Regions from separate parts of the Pantoea phyllosphaerae genome, predicted to be linked through region 3. Evidence: predicted binding sites of a transcription regulator. Region 3 holds the regulator's gene; each other region holds the start of a gene.
The links. The regulator PurR, encoded in region 3, represses purine synthesis genes. The targets are predictions, from matches to a motif close to CANGCAAACGTTTGCNTG.
Positions count from the first base shown of each region.

Region 1: ACR6A7_RS01680 (NCS2 family permease) is a predicted target of PurR. The motif match lies at 1,344-1,361, and genes of this name have one in related genera.
Region 2: guaD (guanine deaminase) is a predicted target of PurR. The motif match lies at 4,191-4,208, and genes of this name have one in related genera.

Region 1 covers NZ_JBPFDE010000001.1:373,903-379,801, forward strand. The annotation lists gene ACR6A7_RS01670 (ABC transporter substrate-binding protein) at 1-344, shown strand, start outside; gene ACR6A7_RS01675 (response regulator) at 368-1,102, opposite strand; gene ACR6A7_RS01680 (NCS2 family permease) at 1,532-2,830, shown strand; gene ACR6A7_RS01685 (hypothetical protein) at 3,143-3,694, shown strand; gene ACR6A7_RS01690 (AMP nucleosidase) at 3,767-5,221, opposite strand; gene ACR6A7_RS01695 (branched-chain amino acid ABC transporter substrate-binding protein) at 5,568-5,899, shown strand, end outside.
Region 2 covers NZ_JBPFDE010000007.1:103,492-109,390, forward strand. The annotation lists gene hpxO (FAD-dependent urate hydroxylase HpxO) at 1-601, shown strand, start outside; gene dcp (peptidyl-dipeptidase Dcp) at 630-2,678, opposite strand; gene guaD (guanine deaminase) at 2,707-4,050, opposite strand; gene ydfG (bifunctional NADP-dependent 3-hydroxy acid dehydrogenase/3-hydroxypropionate dehydrogenase YdfG) at 4,411-5,157, shown strand; gene ACR6A7_RS11395 (YnfA family protein) at 5,194-5,523, opposite strand; gene ACR6A7_RS11400 (DUF1283 family protein) at 5,655-5,899, shown strand, end outside.
Region 3 covers NZ_JBPFDE010000023.1:5,282-11,180, forward strand. The annotation lists gene punC (purine nucleoside transporter PunC) at 1-72, opposite strand, end outside; gene punR (DNA-binding transcriptional activator PunR) at 193-1,098, shown strand; gene purR (HTH-type transcriptional repressor PurR) at 1,095-2,120, opposite strand; gene cydH (cytochrome bd-I oxidase subunit CydH) at 2,406-2,495, shown strand; gene ACR6A7_RS20225 (C40 family peptidase) at 2,543-3,343, opposite strand; gene ACR6A7_RS20230 (Grx4 family monothiol glutaredoxin) at 3,706-4,041, shown strand; gene rnt (ribonuclease T) at 4,085-4,759, opposite strand; gene gloA (lactoylglutathione lyase) at 4,871-5,278, opposite strand; gene ACR6A7_RS20245 (alkene reductase) at 5,389-5,899, opposite strand, start outside.

The DNA.
Region 1 (5,899 bases), on a different contig from region 3:
TGATGACCGGCCTGCTGTCGGCCAATCCGAAAGTAGACGCGGTGTTCGCCATCAACGATCCGACCGCCATCGGCGCCGATCTGGCGGCGAAACAGGCGCAGCGCAACGAGTTCTTTATTGTCGGCGTCGATGGATCGCCAGATGGTGAAGAGGCGTTGAAGCGCAAGAATTCGCTGTTCGTCGCCACCCCGGCACAGGATCCACAGGTGATGGCGGCGAAAGCAGTCGAGATCGGCTATGACATTCTGCAGGGCAAACCGGCGCCGGATAAGCCGGTGCTGATCCCGGTTACCCTGATCGATCGCAACAATGTCGGCAGCTACAAGGGCTGGACGGTGAAATAGTACCGTTCCCGGCTGTTCGCCTCTCAGGCGCTCAGCCGGACCGCTTCCGGGCGCGCCACATCGGCGGAAAAGACATAGCCGAGGCCGCGAATGGTGCGGATCAGGCTGGGCTGATGCGGATTGATTTCAATTTTGCGCCGCAGTCGCATAATCAGCACGTCGATGGTGCGGTCGAAAACATCAAGGCTTTCACCGTGGGTGAGCTCCAGCAGCTGATCGCGCGTCAGGACCTTGCGCGCATGGCGTACCAGCGCGCGCAGCAGCGCATATTCGCCCTGGGTCAGCGGCACCGCTTCGCGCTGCGGATTGAGCAGCTGACAGCGCGCTTCATCCAGCTGCCAGCCGTTAAAGCGCCAGCCGCTCTCCGCCGCCTCCGGCGGTATAAGCCGACCGCCGCGCCGCAGCGCCGCGCGCGCTCTCGCCACTACCACGCGCGGATTGAAAGGCTTGGCGATATAGTCATCCGCGCCCATCTCCAGCCCAACCACCATTTCCGCTTCGGAGCCCATGCCGGTCAGCATGATCACCAGCACATCCGGGCGCTGACGCTGTAGCTGTTGCAGCACCAGCAGGCCGTTGGTATCGGGCAGCATCATATCCAGCATCACCAGCGCGATGTCGTCGTGCTGCGCCAGCAGCGCGGCCGCGTCGCGGCCATAGTGGCAGCAGTAAACGCTAAACTGTTGTTCATCCAGCACATCCTGCAGCAGTTCGCAGACGGCCTTATCATCATCGACAACCAGAATGGCGGGCTTCATGCAGCGCGACCTCAGGGTTAAAAAAAGGTTAACAAGATTGTACACGGCGCGTTTTTCGCCGCGCTGGCAAGCGATGGAAACGTGAGCGATATCGCCATCGACGTGACTGAAGCGTGCGTTGGCGCAGAATTTTTTCGCAGCGCAGAGGAGGTGATGAAAACGATTGCGCGGCAGCGGGGCAATGCACCATAATCGCGCCTTCTTTTGGTTCAGATTTCTCTTATAAACTGCCAGGCCTGGCAAGGTAAACGATTGCGTTTGCGGCTGGCATAGCGATTGCTATGTCTTCAGGCCTTATGGAGATTCAAGGCGTGACGACAGCGGCCGTCAGCATGCAGCGGCGCGTCGTGCGGTATCACAATAATCAGCATGTAACCCACACTGGCAAGTGAGAACGCGCATTCGTGCCGTCTCCGCTCTTGAGAGATGATGATGTTAGAAAAACTGTTCAAGCTAAAAGCGCATAACACCACGGTCTGCACCGAGGTGGTCGCCGGGATCACCACCTTCCTGGCGATGGCCTATATCCTGTTTGTTAACCCCAGCATTCTGGGCGCCACTGGAATGGACAAAGGCGCGGTCTTCGTTGCCACCTGCCTGGCGGCGGCGATCGGCTCGGTTCTGATGGGATTGATCGCCAACTATCCGATTGCGCTGGCGCCGGGCATGGGGCTGAACGCCTTCTTCACCTATACCGTGGTGCTGCATATGGGGTACACCTGGCAGATCGCGCTGGGCGCAGTGTTTTTGTCGGCGGTGATCTTCTTTGCGCTGTCGATTTTTAAAATCCGCGAGTGGATTATCGCCAGCATTCCGCTGCCGCTGCGCGCCGGCATTGCGGCGGGCATCGGGCTGTTTCTCGCGCTGATCGCGCTGGAAGGCGCAGGCATCGTGGTGGATAACCCGGCGACGCTGGTGGGGCTGGGCGATCTCACTAAGCCGGGGCCGCTGCTGGCGCTGCTGGGCTTTGTGGTCATTGTGGTGCTGGAGGCGCGTCGCGTCACCGGCGCGGTGCTGATCGGCATTCTGCTGATCACCTTTATTTCGATGGGCATCGGTCTGTCGCCTTTTGCCGGCGTCTTCTCCGCACCGCCCTCTATCGCGCCCACCTTTATGCAGCTCGATATCGCCGGGGCCTTTAACGTCGGCCTGGTCAGCGTGATTTTCGCCTTCTTGTTTGTCGACGTCTTCGACAACACCGGCACGCTGCTGGGGGTCACGAAACGCGCCGGACTGGCGGATGAGCAGGGCAATATCCCGAAAATGGGCCGCGCGCTGGTGGCCGATAGCGCCGCGGCGCTGTTTGGATCGCTGCTCGGTACCTCGACGACCACCAGCTATGTGGAGTCCGCAGCGGGCGTGAGCGCGGGCGGGCGCACCGGCTTAACGGCGGTCGTGGTCGCGATTCTGTTCCTGCTGGCGCTGTTTTTCTCGCCGCTGGCGGGTAGCGTGCCGGTCTACGCTACCGCGCCAGCGCTGCTGTTTGTCGCGGTGCTGATGGCCTCCGGCCTGGCGGAGATCGACTGGAAAGATATCACCACCGCGGCGCCGGTCACCGTTACCGCGCTGACCATGCCGCTGACGTACTCTATCGCTAACGGCATCGCCTTCGGCTTTATCACCTGGACGGTGGTGAAGCTGCTGAGCGGCCGCACCAAAGAGGTCAACACGGCACTGGTGATCCTCTCTTTACTGTTCGTGATCAAGCTGGGCTGGCTCAGCGCCTGATCTGTCGCTGCGCCAGCTGGCGTGGCCTTATTCTTTTACTGCGCGCAAGACGTCGGTCGTTTTGCGCGCTTTTTTTATTTCATTCCCCAGGGATTTGCGTAGCGGATTCCAGCTTTTGACAGAAAGGGTGTTCGCTTTTCTGGCGCAGCGCTACTCTGCCTCTGCGCATTCAGGTGCGCTTCGCCTGCCATTTATGACTGAATTAGCGGAACGGGGAATGTTAACCAGGCGGCAATCTGGTTAAATACTCAACAGTCAGGGGCGGTGCCGGTAGCATGACTGTAAGGCGTAACAAGGAAAGGAGAGAATAGTATGGACATGTCGTTAATCCCGCTTCCGCGCACGGTTTCTGTTCCCCGCATCCCTCTTCGTCAATCAGGAGGTAACCTTATGGAGCGATTGACCAAACGTGTTGAGCGGCTTGAACTGGATACGCACCAGATAAAAACAGACCTGGCCGTACTCACCGAGCGTTCGCAACACTTCGCGACAAAAACGGATGTTGAGAGCCTGCATACCGAACAGTTCAGGCTGCGCTGTGAAATGCTCGAAGGCTTCTCCCGGTCAGCAGCCCAGTTTGCCCGGATTGATGAGAGATTTACGCGCATAGACGAAAAGTTTGACCGCATAGATGAGAAGTTTGAGCGTATAGACGAAAAGTTTGACCGCATGGATGAGAAGTTTGAGCGTATAGACGAAAAGTTTGACCGCATGGATGAGAAGTTTGACCGCATGGATGAGAAGTTTGAGCGCATAGACGAAAAGTTCGACCGCCTTAACGATCGCATCACCTGGACGCTGTTGGTTCCGGCTGTGTTGGCCGTGCTTGGCTGGCTGGCGAGAGAATTTATGGTGAACATATAGCGAGGCAGCATGCGCGCTGCCTCGCTATATTGGGAGATGAAAAGCTCGAGGCTTCCCTCGTGCGCTAAGCCATTACCGGAACGGCGGCTCGTTAAAGGTTCGCAGTTTGCGTGAATGCAGCTTATCCCCTTCGGCGCGCAGCAGCTCTACCGCGCAAATACCGATCTGAAGATGCTCTGAAATTGCCCCTTCATAAAAGCGGTTCGCCTGGCCCGGCAGCTTGATTTCGCCATGCAGCGGCTTGTCCGAAACGCAGAGCAGCGTGCCGTAAGGGACGCGGAACCGATAGCCCTGCGCGGCGATAGTGGCACTCTCCATATCCACCGCCACCGCGCGGCTCAGGTTAAAGCGCAGCGCCGAAGCGGAGTAGCGCAGCTCCCAGTTGCGATCGTCCGTCGTTACCACGGTGCCGGTGCGCAGACGCTGCTTGACCTCTTCGCCGGGCATATTGCTCACCGCTTTGGTGGCGTCATAGAGGGCGCGCTGCACCTCCGCGATGCTCGGTACCGGAATGTCGGGCGGCAGCACGCTGTCAAGCACGTGGTCGTCGCGCAGATAGGCGTGCGCCAGCACGTAGTCGCCGATGCGCTGGCTTTCGCGCAGGCCGCCGCAGTGGCCGATCATCAGCCAGGCGTGCGGCCGCATCACCGCCAGGTGATCGCAGATGGTTTTGGCATTGGATGGGCCAACGCCGATATTCACCAGCGTAATGCCGCGTCGGCCAGGCGAGGTAAGATGCCAGGCCGGCATCTGATGCTTTTTCCACGCCAGATCCAGCATCGCCGCGTCGCTCTCCGCCGTATCGGCGGTGATTACCGCGCCGCCCGCGCAGGCCAGACTGTCATAGTCGCTGGCGGGGTCGCGCACCTGCTCAGTCGCCCAGCGCACGAACTCATCCACATAGCGCGTGTAGTTGGTGAACAGCACAAACGGCTGGAAATGCTCTACTGAGGTGCCGGTGTAGTGGCGCAGGCGCGCCAGCGAGAAGTCGGTGCGCAGCGCGTCGAAGTGCGACAAGGGGAAAACGGCGTCCGGGTTAAACAGGCCGTCGGCGGTTTCATCGCCGATCTGCGACAGTTCGGTGGTAGGAAAATAGCGCGCAATGCTGGCGCTCATGGTGCGGTCCAGCGACAGATCGGAACCGTCAATCACGTAAGGGTAGGGGATCTCCTGGCTGGACGGGCCAACCTGAATCTCCACCTCATACTCTTTTTCCAGCATCGCCAGCTGTTCGCTGAGATAGTGGCGCAGCAGCGCCGGGCGCGTGATGGTGGTGCTGTAGCTGCCGGTATGGGTGAAACGTCCCCATGCGCGCGTGCGGTTTTGCTGCGGGCCTTCGCCGCGCCAGGTGATGCGCAGTTCAGGGTAGACAAACAGCCCCTGGCGACGCGCCTCCGCCTCAGGCAGCGTGCCCTGTTCGGTATAGGTTTTTATCGCCGCGCGCAGCGCGTTCACCGCGTTATCGTACAGACGCTCCAGTTCATCCAGCGCCTGCTGGCGGGTAAGGCCGTTCCGTTGTGTAGGCATAAACTCTCCTGATATGTAGCGAACTTTCCCCACAGCTTAGCGGTTTTGCCGCCGCTGCAAAGCAAGAATCTGTGATCGACCGCATTATGCACCAACAGGGTGCTGGCGTGTTGCCATTCCCCGCCTACGTTTAAATGAATCAGAAGGTGACGTCGTGCGCTGTCGCTGGCGTTGCCACCTTCCTTTGGCGAAATCCCGCGTCCCGTTTCGTTCTGGCGAGATTCTTGCTTGCAATAAACAGCGGCCTCTGTCGCCGCGCCTGGTCGGTCCGAACCGGATAAAAACATTCACCGCGCCTGTTCCGTGGTCTGGCGAACGCAAATTCACTGTGTCGAGGATAGACAGCATGTCTCAGAAACTGATCAAGTTGTCGTTAAACGTCGTAATAGCAGGCTGTATCGGCGTAGCGCTTAGCGCGCAGGCCGATATAAAAATCGGCGTCGCCGGGCCGTTTTCCGGCCCTAACGCCACCTATGGCGCACAGTACTGGAAAGGGGCGACGCAGGCGGCAGAGGATATTAACGCGGCGGGCGGCATTAACGGCGAGAAAATCGTGCTGGTGCAGGGCGACGACGCCTGCGAACCCAAACAGGCGGTCGCGGTGGCGAACCGGCTGGTCGATCAGGATAAGGTGATGGCGGTGGTTGGCCATTTCTGCTCCTCCAGCACCATGCCAGC
Region 2 (5,899 bases), on a different contig from region 3:
CGCGGCGCTGGCGCCTGCCGATCAGTGGACCACCTTCGTCGGCGAAGGCAAACGCGTCTCGCTGATGCCGGTGAGCGGCAACCGCTTCTACTTCTTTTTTGACGTACCTTTGCCGAAAGGCCTCGCGGAAGACCGCAGTACGGTAAAAGCGGACCTGCGCCGCTACTTCCAGGGCTGGGCGCAGCCGGTGCAGTGTCTTATCGACGCCATCGATCCGGCGACCACCAACCGCGTCGAAATCCACGATATCGATCCCTTCAGCCGTTTCGTCAGCGGTCGCGTCGCGCTGCTGGGCGATGCGGCGCACAGTACCACGCCGGACATTGGTCAGGGCGGCTGCGCGGCAATGGAGGATGCGCTGGTGCTGGCTGCCTCGCTCGCTGCCCACTCGCTGGGCATTGAGGATGCGCTGCTGCGCTATGAGGCGCGGCGCGTGAGCCGCACCCGCGATCTGGTGCTGAAAGCGCGCAAGCGCTGCGACGTGACCCACGGCAAAGATCCCGCAGCGACCGCGGCCTGGTATCAGGAACTGCGTCAGGAAACCGGCGAACGCGTGCTGGCGGGCATGTGCGAAACCATTGAGGGCGGCCCGCTGGGATAAAAAAAGCGGGCATTGCGCCCGCTAAAGGTTAGTCGGCCAGGCCGCGATTTTTCAGCATCGGCTCCAGCTGCGGTTCACCGCCGCGCCAGTTCTCATAGAGCTGTTTCAAATCGCTGCTGTTGCCGCGCGACAGGATCATCTGGCGGAAACGGTCGCCGTTCTCGCGCGACAGGCCGCCATTCTCCACAAACCACTGATAGCCGTCGTCTGCCAGCATCTGTGTCCAGATATAGGCGTAATAACCGGCCGCGTAGCCACCGCCCCAGATATGCTGGAAATAGCTGGAGCGATAGCGCGGCGGCACGGCCTTCAGCGCCAGGTTGTCGCTCTGCAGCGCCTGCTGCTCAAAGCCCTCTACCGACTGCGGCGTCTCGCCGACGGCAACGCTGTGCCAGTGCAGATCCAGCAGCGCAGCGGCCAGCAGCTCACTCATGTCGTAGCCTTTGTTAAACCGGCTGGCGCGCACGATCTTCTGGTGCAGCGCCTCCGGCATCGCCTCGCCGCTCTGATAGTGACGCGCATAGTTAAGGAACACCAGCGGCTCACTCGCCCAGTGCTCATTGAACTGCGAGGGAAACTCGACGAAGTCGCGCGGCGTCGCGGTGCCGGAGAGACTCGGATAGCGCTGGGTGGCGAACAGCCCGTGCAGCGTATGGCCGAACTCATGGAACAGGGTTATGACCTCGTCCCAGCTGAGCAGCGCGGGTTCGCCTTTCGGCGGTCGGGTGTAGTTGCAGACGTTGTAGATCACCGGACGCGTCGCCAGCAGCCTTGACTGGTTGACGAGGTTGCTCATCCACGCGCCACCGCCTTTATTGTCGCGCTTAAAGTAGTCGGTATAGAACAGCGCCAGCGGCGCGTCGTCGACATCGAAGATCTCATAAACGCGCACGTCGGGATGGTAGACCGGCAGATCGTGACGCTCGCTGACACGGATGCCGTAAAGCTGGTTCGCCGCCCAAAACACCCCTTTCTCCAGCACGTTGTTAAGCTCGAAATAGGGGCGAATTTCGCTTTCATCGAGATCGTACTGCGCTTTGCGCACCTGCTCGGCATAGAAGCTCCAGTCCCAGGCGGCCAGGGTAAAGTCGCCCTGCTGCTGGTCGATAATCTGCTGGATGGCGGCCGCTTCGCGTTCGGCGCGCGCCCGCGCGGCCGGAACAATATGACGCATAAAGGCGAACGCCGCGTCGGGAGTTTTTGCCATCTGATCCTGCAGCTGCCATTCGGCGAAGCTGGCGAAGCCGAGCAGCTGCGCCTGCTGCGCGCGCACCTGAGCCAGCTCCAGCACCAGCGCGCGGGTATCGTTTTCATCGCCCTTCTCGCTGCGGCCGACCGAGGCGGCGAACAGCGCCTGGCGCGTCGCGCGCGAACGCAATGCCTGCAGCGCTGGCTGCTGAGTGGTATTCTGCAGCACCAGCAGCCAGGCGTTCTCCAGCCCGCGCGCCTGCGCCGCCGCCTGCGCCACCGCTAGATCGGCCGGACTCAGGCCCGCCAGCGCCTCGGCGTGCTGCACTACCAGCCCGCCCGCTTTGGTCGCGGCCAGCAGCTTATTGGTAAAGCGCGTGCTGAGGCGCGCCGCCTGCTGGTTGAGCGCCTTAAGCCGCTGTTTAGCCCCTTCCTCCAGACTGGCACCCGACAGCTGATAGTGCTGCCAGGTCACCTCCACCAGCCGCAGCGATTCCGGATCGAGCGCCAGGGTCTCGCGCTGCTGATAGAGAGCGTCAAGGCGGGCGAACAGCGCGCTGTTCAGGACAATCTCGTCGTTGAGCGCGGTCAGCTGCGGCGCGATCTCTTCATCGACCTGTTGCAGATAATCGCTGGTATTGGCGGAGGTCATGGCGCCGAAGACCAGGTTAACGCGTTCAAGCAGCTGTCCGCTGCGCTCCAGCGCCTCAAAGGTGTTGGCAAAGGTGGGCGTCTCCGGATTTTGCGCAATCGCCTGCACCTCTTTACGCTTCTCCTCGATGCCCGCCAGCAGCGCAGGCAGAAAGTCCGCTTCCTGAATCTGATCAAACGGCGGCGCCTGCCAGGGCAGCGTGCTTACCTGAAAAAACGGATTTTGTCTGACGTTCATGCCTCGCTCCTGATTACCGTGCAAAAAACTATCCTGGCAGGTTGCCGCGCTCGCAACAACTCGCTTTCGCCTCGTCGCGCCGCCATACCGCGCGTCCGTTAACCCAGGTCTGGGCGATATTGCGATCGTCGCCCAGCGTCATCAGGACAAACAGCCGCTCCCAGATATCTTTACTGTTGCTGATGCGCAGCCGCTGCAGCGGCGAGACGGCCAGATCCAGCACCACAAAATCCGCCTCTTTGCCGGGCGCAAAGTTGCCGATGTGCGGGTGCAGATCCAGCGCGTGCGCGCCGCCAAGCGTGGCGTGGTAGAACGCCTCTGCCGCACTGAGCCGATACTGCTGCAGCTGCCCGACCTTGTAGGCCTCACCCAGCGTCTGCAGCATATTGAAGGTGGTGCCCGCGCCGACGTCGGTACCGATGCCGATCCTGACCCCCTGCTGCCAGCTGCGATTGAGGTTAAACAGTCCGCTGCCGAGAAACAGGTTCGAGGTCGGGCAGAAGGCGATGGCGGAATCGGTGTCATGCAGACACTGCCACTCATGATCCTCCAGATGCAGGCAGTGCGCGAACAGGCTGCGTCGTCCGGTGAGCTGATGGCGATGATAAACATCCAGATAGCCATCATGCTGCGGAAACAGCGACTTCACCCAGGCGACCTCCTGCGGGTTTTCGCTCAAATGAGTATGCAGCCAGACGTCGGGATACTCCTGACGCAGCTGACGCACCTTTTCAAGCAGCGCTGGCGTCGAGGTGGGGGCAAAGCGCGGCGTCAGCGCGTAGCTGAGCCGACCGCGCCCGTGCCAGCGTTCAATTAGCGCCCGCGTGTCGGCATAGCTCTGCTCCGGCGTCTCCAGCAGGGCGTCCGGCGCATGGCGATCCATCATCACCTTGCCAGCGATTAGCCGCATAGCGAGCGCGTCGGCGGCGCTGAACAGCGCCTCCACCGACTGGGGATGCACCGTGCCGAATACCAGCGCGCTGGTGGTGCCATTCGCCAGCAGCTGCTGCAGAAAAAAGGCGGACATGGCGGCGGCGTGGTCGGCGCAGTGATACTGGCTTTCCACCGGAAAAGTATAGTGGCTGAGCCACTGCAGCAGCTGCTCGCCGTAGGCGCCGATCATCTCGGTCTGCGGATAGTGGATATGGGTGTCGACAAAGCCTGGCACAATCAGGTGGCCGCGCAGATCGATAAGATCGTCTGGCACCTGCGGCCGCCTCTCCCAGGCATGCAGCCCGACGATGCGCCCTTCCTCCAGCAGCAGCACGCCATCGTCGATATAGCGCGCCTGCGCCATAATCGCCTCGGGCTGCCGCGCCACATCGGTAAAATCAAAAAAGCTGGCGCGAATGGCCGTCAGGGGGGATGTCATACGCTTTCCTTTTCCGTACACAGGGAGTTAACCGTTAATAGCGTGGCGATAAAGTGCAACCTGCATGCCAGAACCTCCTGCCTGTTCAATATGTTATGTAAAAAAGGCATTTTTGCCACGGCGAGAAAAACGGTATCGTATGCGCAACCGGTTGCTTCCCTGGCAAGATAACCGCGCTGAAAACAGGCCGTGGAGATTGCGCGCGCCGCTGCCCGTCTTTGGTGCAGCGCGCGCCAGAATAGCGCAGCGCAACGCCCGCAACATTCCTTTACGGCCCGCGCGTGCTTTTGTTGCGCAGCCGCGGCGCTGAAGTGGTATGGTGACAACAGGTCAACTGAAAACGTGTTAAGGAACAGTGAGATGATTATTTTTGTTACCGGCGCGACGGCCGGTTTTGGTCAAAGTATCACCCGCCGATTCATTGAAACAGGTCATAAGGTGATTGCCAGCGGCCGCCGTGCCGAACGTCTGCAGGCGCTGAAAGAGGAGCTGGGTGAGAACCTCTATCCCCTACAGCTCGACGTGCGCAACCGCGCCGCGATCGAGGAAGCGGTCGCCTCGCTGCCCGCCGAGTGGCGCAATATCGACGTACTGGTGAATAACGCCGGACTGGCGCTTGGCATCGAGCCGGCGCATCGCGCCAGCGTCGACGACTGGGAAAATATGATTGACACCAACACCAAAGGGCTGGTCTTTATGACCCGCGCCCTGCTGCCGGATATGGTGGCGCGCAACGTCGGCCACATTATCAATATCGGCTCCGTCGCCGGCAGCTGGCCTTACGCGGGCGGCAACGTTTACGGCGCGACCAAAGCCTTTGTGCGCCAGTTTAGCCTCAACCTGCGTACCGACCTGCACGGCACGGCGCTACGCGTAACCGATATTGAGCCCGGCCTGGTCGGCGGCACCGAGTTCTCTAACGTGCGCTTTAAAGGCGACGATGAAAAAGCGGATAAGGTTTACGAAGGCGCGACGGCGCTGACGGCGGAGGATGTCACCGAGGCGGTGTACTGGGTCGCGACGCTGCCGAAGCATGTCAATATCAACACCCTGGAGATGATGCCGGTGAGCCAGACGCAGGCTGGCCTGAAAGTGCACAAGCCCTGACGGCGCCTGAGGCCAGCCCGCCGGGCTGGTCTCCTCTCAGGCGCGCCCCCAGCCCGCCACGATAATCAGCATGCCGCAAAACGCCACCAGCGCCCCACTCCAGTCCCAGGCGCTGAGCCTCACGCCGTCCACCACCCGCAGCCATAACAGCGCGGTCAGCACGTAAACCCCACCGTAGGCCGCATAGACGCGCCCGCTCGCCGCCGGATGCAGCGTCAGCAGCCAGACAAAGGCGGTCAGGCTCAGGGCGGCAGGCAACAACAGCCAGACGGAGCCGTTCTTTTTCAGCCAGAGCCAGGGTAAAAAGCAGCCGACAATCTCTGCGATGGCGGTGAGAAAAAAGAGCAGCGCGGTTTTGATCAGCATGGGATCCTCTCGCAAAGATAAACCGATCGCCCACCACTGGTGAGCAAATAAAGCGCGATGATATACTATGCCTCGTCTGCCGCAACCCTGAACCATCCCTGCGCGCCAGGCATTAACCGAAGGAAAAGACGATGAAAAAATGGTTTCCGACCCTGTTCGCCGCGCTGCTCGCCAGCAGTGCGATGCTGACCGCCGTGCAGGCCAGCGCCAATACCAGCCGTCTGATTATTGAAGATGGCAATAATGCCGCCAGTAATGAGGCCGCGCGCCAGAGCAAAGAGCAATGGAATGACACGCAACGGCTGCGCCATAAGGTGAACTCCCGCGTAGAGAAAGAGTTCGATAAAGCAGATCGCGCCTTCGATACCCGCGACGC
Region 3 (5,899 bases):
CATATCGGTCGCCAGAAAGCCCAGCATGCTGAGCAGAGCGAGGTAGGGCAGAAATCCTTTTGATGACAGCATGATTTTTACTCTCATATTTCGACAGGCAGGTTAAACGCGGCAGAGTGTAAAAGGGTGCGCCCGTTACTGTGAAACGTTAATATTTGCAGAGTGCTGTGAAAATTTTTGAAAGGAAAAAGCATGTGGTCCGAATATACGCTTGAGGTGGTAGACGCCGTGGCGCGCACCGGCAGTTTCAGCGCCGCCGCGCAGGAGCTGCATCGCGTGCCCTCTGCCGTCAGCTATACGGTGCGTCAGCTGGAAACCTGGCTGGCGGTGCCGCTGTTTGAGCGACAGCATCGCGACGTGGCGTTGACCGCCGCTGGCGAGCATTTTGTGCGTGAAGGGCGCGAGGTTATCAAAAAAATGCTCGCCACCCGCAGGCAGTGCCAGCAGCTGGCTAACGGCTGGCGCGGGCAGCTTAGCATCGCCGTCGATCGCATTGTGAAGCTGCCGCGCAGCCGCCAGCTGGTGACTGATTTCTATCGCCACTTTCCCGATATGGAACTGCACATCAGCTATGAGGTGTTTAACGGCGTCTGGGACGCGCTGGCCGACGGGCGCGTTGAGGTGGCGATCGGCGCCACTCAGGCGATCCCGGTCGGCGGGCGCTTCTCCTTTCGCGATATGGGGGCGCTGAACTGGCGCTGCGTCGTGGCGCGCCACCATCCGCTGACGCACCAGCCGCAGCTCGACGACGATGCGCTGCGCGCCTGGCCATCGCTGGTGCTGGAGGATACCTCGCGCGCGCTGCCGCGCCGCATGACCTGGACGCTGGACAACCAGCGGCGTCTGGTGGTGCCGGACTGGCAGGCGGGGCTGGCGTGCGTACTGGATGGCTTATGCGTGGCGATGATGCCGGGCCATCTGGCGCGGCCGCTGCTGGATAAGGGCGAGCTGGCAGAGCTGGCGCTGCCTGCGCCTTTTCCGGAAAGCCCCTGCTGCGTGAGCTGGTCGGAGGCGCACGCATCGCCGGCGCTCAGCTGGCTGCTCAGCTATCTCGGCGATGCGCAAACGCTCAACCAGGAGTGGTTAAGCGAGGATTAACGGCGATAGTCGCGGAACGGGCCGTCGCCGACTGAGCGGCGCTCAATCAGCGTAGGACGCACTTCGATGGTCTGCGACACTTCGCGTTTGCTGGTAATGCGATCGAGCAGCATCTCCAGCGCCTTCTCGCCCAGTTCGGCTTTCGGCTGATGCACGGTGGTCAGCGCCGGCGTGAAGTAGCGCGCGTTGCGCACATTGTCATAGCCGATCACCGAAATATCCTGCGGCACGCGCAGGCCCATCTCGTCGGCGGCGCAGATCGCGCCCATCGCCATAATATCGCCGCCGCAGAAGATCGCCGTCGGGCGCTGCTTCTGCTGCAGGATCTGCTGCATCGCCTGGTAGCCCGACTCCGGCTCGAAATCGCCCTGTACGATCCACTCGGGACGCACCGAGATGCCCGCTTCCTCCAGCGCTTGCAAAAAGCCCGCGTGGCGTCCGCCGCCGGTGTTGCGCTCCAGCTGGCCAGGAATCGCTCCGATATCGCGATGGCCGCGTTCAATCAGATAGCGTCCCGCCAGATAGCCGCCCTGAAAAGCGTTGTCGAGCACGGTGTCGGTAAAGTCGCCGCGCGATTCACCCCAGTCCATCACCACCATCGGAATATTGCGGTTCTCTTCCAGCATCTTCAGCAGATCGTCCGGATACTCGGAGCACATGACCAGCAGGCCGTCGACGCGCTTCTGCGCCATCATCGACAGATAGGCGCGCTGCTTCTGCAGATCGTTGTGGGCGTTGCCGAGAATTAAGGTATAGCCCCGCTCGAAGCAGTGATGCTCAACCGCTTCGATGATTTCCGCAAAATAGGGGGCTTCGCTGGAGGTAGCCAGCAGCCCCAGCGTTTTGGTGTGGTTAACCTTCAGGCTGCGCGCCACAGCGCTGGGCGAATAGTGTAATTCCTGAATCGCCTGCCAGACGGCGTTGCGCGTCTCTTCCGCAACGAAGCGCGTTTTATTGATCACGTGAGAAACGGTGGTGGTGGAGACACCCGCGCGCTTCGCGACATCTTTGATTGTTGCCATTAAAAAGAGACTCCAGAACTTATCAATAAGCTACTGATAAGCATAATGTTAAACGTTTGCGTCCGCTAAGAGAGTTTTCTGTTAATTCGCTACAGTTTTTGTCGGTGAAATACTCACTGGGCAGGACAAAACAGGGGCTGTTGCGTGCGAACGGCACGGGCGTTGCGTCAGTTGCGCAACAGAGCCGGGGATTCTAACAAGGCTTGCGGGATAAAACGAGATTTTTACCGGCAACTATGGGAAAATCACACAAGACCCTGACAATTGTAAGGATAAGGAGAGGTAATGAGCACCGATTTAAAACTGGCGTTGATGACCACCGGCGCGGCACTGCTGATGATTGTGGCCTTTAGTTTTACCGCCGTCATGCACTAACAGACAGCCATAAAAAAACCGGGATTATCCCGGTTTTTTTATGGCGCTTAGCGAATGGTTTTCGGCGTCATCACCCGGCGCGCGCCGATGTAGTGACGCTGCCAGTAATCATCCGAAAGCCCGCTAATCTGGATATCTTTACCAGTGCGCGGCGACTGAATGAATTTGCCGTTGCCGAGATAAACCCCGACGTGGTCAGCGGTGCCGCGGCCGTTGATGCGAAAGAAGACCAGATCGCCTTTCTCCAGCGACTCGCGCTTCACCGGCGCAGCGTCGCGCAGATGGTACATTTCGTTGGCGGTGCGCGGAATTCTGAATTTTACCAGGTCTTTATAGGCGTACCAGACGAGGCCGCTGCAGTCGAAACCGGTGTGCGGTGACGTACCGCCCCACTGATAAGGTTTGCCGAGCTGACCCATCAGCTTGGTCATCGCCGTTTCGCGTGCTTTCTGGTAGCGCAGGCGATGGGACTTGCTCATTTTGAGGGTGGAAGTGGCGTCGGCATCCAGCGGCGTGAGAGGAGTGGCTTTTGCGGTGGTCAGCGTGCGCTGGCGGCCATAGCGTTTGCGAGAGGATTTCAGGGTTTTTTTCGTGTCGGCGGCGGAAGCGGAAAGCTTAGCCGTTTCAATCTTCTTCTGCTTTTTCAGTTTGAGTTTTTGCGCAGTAGAAGAGCGCGCTTTTTTCGCGCTGGTTTTGACCGGTCGCCGTTTGCGGCGCTCATCTTCGCGCGCGCTTTTTTTCTCTGCCTTGTGCAGGCTGGCGTTAACCGGCGCTTGCGGCGAAGCCGAAGCGATGTTCATGAACAGCTGCGCGAAAGCTAATATAAAGAGCGTAATCAGTAATCGCATAGTCCGGTTACAGGGTTAGCGGTTACGACAACAGGCCGTAACGAGGTTAGAAAAATCTGATCGGAGATCAGCGCCGGGGCCATTCTAAGCCAGGTTTTTTTCAAAAGTTAAGCCATTTTTCTATTAAACTGTTACAGGGTTGCAGTTGGGTTTAAAATAAGCAATTTCAGCGGCTTATAGCAGCAAAGTTATTACCAGATATGAACAGCTTAAGTTTTGATTATCGTCAGAAAAAATCAGATCTTTACTAAAGAACTTAACAAACATGGCGGTTTCACCCGACAAGCGAGAAATTGTCGTTTTCAGGGACGGGGCGAAGTCGCTACAATAAACAAACACGAAGTAGGGAATTAAGGAAGGCAATTATGAGTACTGTAGAAAAAATTCAGCGCCAGATCGCAGAAAACCCGGTCCTGCTGTATATGAAAGGCTCGCCGAAACTGCCAAGCTGCGGTTTCTCTGCACAGGCGGTGCAGGCGCTCTCTGCCTGCGGTGAGCGCTTTGCTTACGTGGATATTCTGCAGAACCCTGATATTCGCGCCGAGCTGCCGAAATATGCCAACTGGCCGACCTTCCCGCAGCTGTGGGTAGACGGTGAACTGGTTGGCGGCTGCGATATTATCGTCGAGATGTTCCAGCGCGGCGAACTGCAGTCGCTGATTAAAGAGACAGCAGAAAAGCACAAAGAAGCGGAATAAAAATCCGCGCAATTGAAAAGGCCGACGCAAGTCGGCCTTTTTTTTACGCCTGCTCCGGCGCCGTTTCCGCGTCGTCGCTCGCTGCCATCGGCAGCGGCCAGCCGCCCAGCCGTTTCCAGCGGTTTACCAGCTCGCAGAACAGCGTTGCCGTCTGCTCGGTATCGTAGAGCGCAGAGTGCGCCTGGGTGCTGTCAAAATCCATGCCTGCCGCTTTACAGGCTTTTGCCAGCACTGTCTGCCCCAGCACCAGCCCGCTCAGCGCGGCGGTGTCGAAGGTGGCAAAGGGATGGAAGGGGTTGCGCTTCAGCCCAGCGCGCCCGGCGGCGGCCATCATAAAATTGAGATCGAAGGTGGCGTTGTGCGCCACCATGATGGCGCGATTACAGTGGTGATCTTTGATGCCTTTGCGCACCATTTTGAAGATAGCGTGCAGCGCCTCATATTCGCTAATCGCGCCGCGCAGCGGGTTGCTGGGGTCGATGCCGGTAAACGCCAGCGCCTCCGGATGAAGCAGCGCGCCTTCGAAAGGCTCGACGTGGAAATGCAGCGTCTGGTCGCGGTGCAGCCAGCCCTCTTCGTCCATTTTCAGCGTGGTGGCGGCGATCTCCAGCAGCGCATCGGTCTGCGCGTTAAAGCCTGCGGTCTCGACATCGATCACCACAGGATAGAAACCTCGGAAACGTTGATTCAGCGCGTTCAGGGAGTTCGTTTCAGACATCAGCATCTCATAGCAGAAAATAGGCAGCGCGCATTATGGCAAAAAAAAGAGGAGGGTGCAGCAGAAGGGAAAGCTTCAGCCTGCCGCAGCGTGCAGACTGAAGCGGCAAACTTAGTTGCCCAGGCCGTGACCGGCGTGTTTATTTTCGATCAGCTCGATCTTGTAGCCGTCCGGATCTTCGACGAAGGCGATAATGGTTGAACCGCCTTTCACCGGACCCGCTTCGCGCGTGACCTTGCCGCCCGCGTTGCGGATGCGGTCGCAGGTCGCCGCTACGTCATCGACGCCCAGCGCGATATGGCCGTAGGCGTTGCCGAGATCGTAGCTGTCCACGCCCCAGTTATAGGTCAGCTCGATCACTGCGCCTTCGCTCTCTTCGGTATAGCCCACGAAGGCCAGCGTATATTTATACTCCGTGTTTTCGCTCTGACGCAGCACGCGCATGCCGAGAACGCGGGTGTAGAAGTCGATAGAACGTTGCAGATCGCCAACGCGCAGCATGGTGTGAAGTAAACGCATAACATCCTCTTTTATGAAATCGTCATCGTCTGATGACTCAAACGCTAAGTATAGCGGTGAAAATAGCAAAAACGGCCGCTGGCGTAACCGTTGTCACGCCAGCGTCGCGCTTAAAGCGTCGGGTAATCGGTATAGCCCTCTGCGCCGCCGCCGTAGAAGCTTTCGGGGCGCTGCGGATTGAGCGGGGCGTCCTGCTGCAGACGCGCCACCAGATCGGGGTTGGCGATAAAGTCGCGGCCGAAGGCCACGGCGTCAATCAGGCCGCGCGCAATCAGATTGTCTGCTTTCTCCACGGTGTAGGCGCCCGCGCCGATAATCACGCCCGGGAAGCGCGCGCGCACTTGTTCGCGGAAGGCCTCGCTGTAGGGCTTACCGCCCGCCCAGTCCGGCTCGGAAAGGTGCAGGTAGGCGATATTGCGCTTCGCCAGTTCGCCGATATACCACAGCGCGGCTTTCTCTTCCTCAGGGCCATTGTCCAGATTCTGGAAGCTGCCGATCGGCGAAACGCGAATGCCGACGCGGTCGGCGGACCAGTTGGCGATGGCGGCGTCGACCACTTCCAGCGCAAAGCGGCCGCGTTTTTCAATGCTGCCGCCATATTCATCGGTGCGTCGGTTGGAG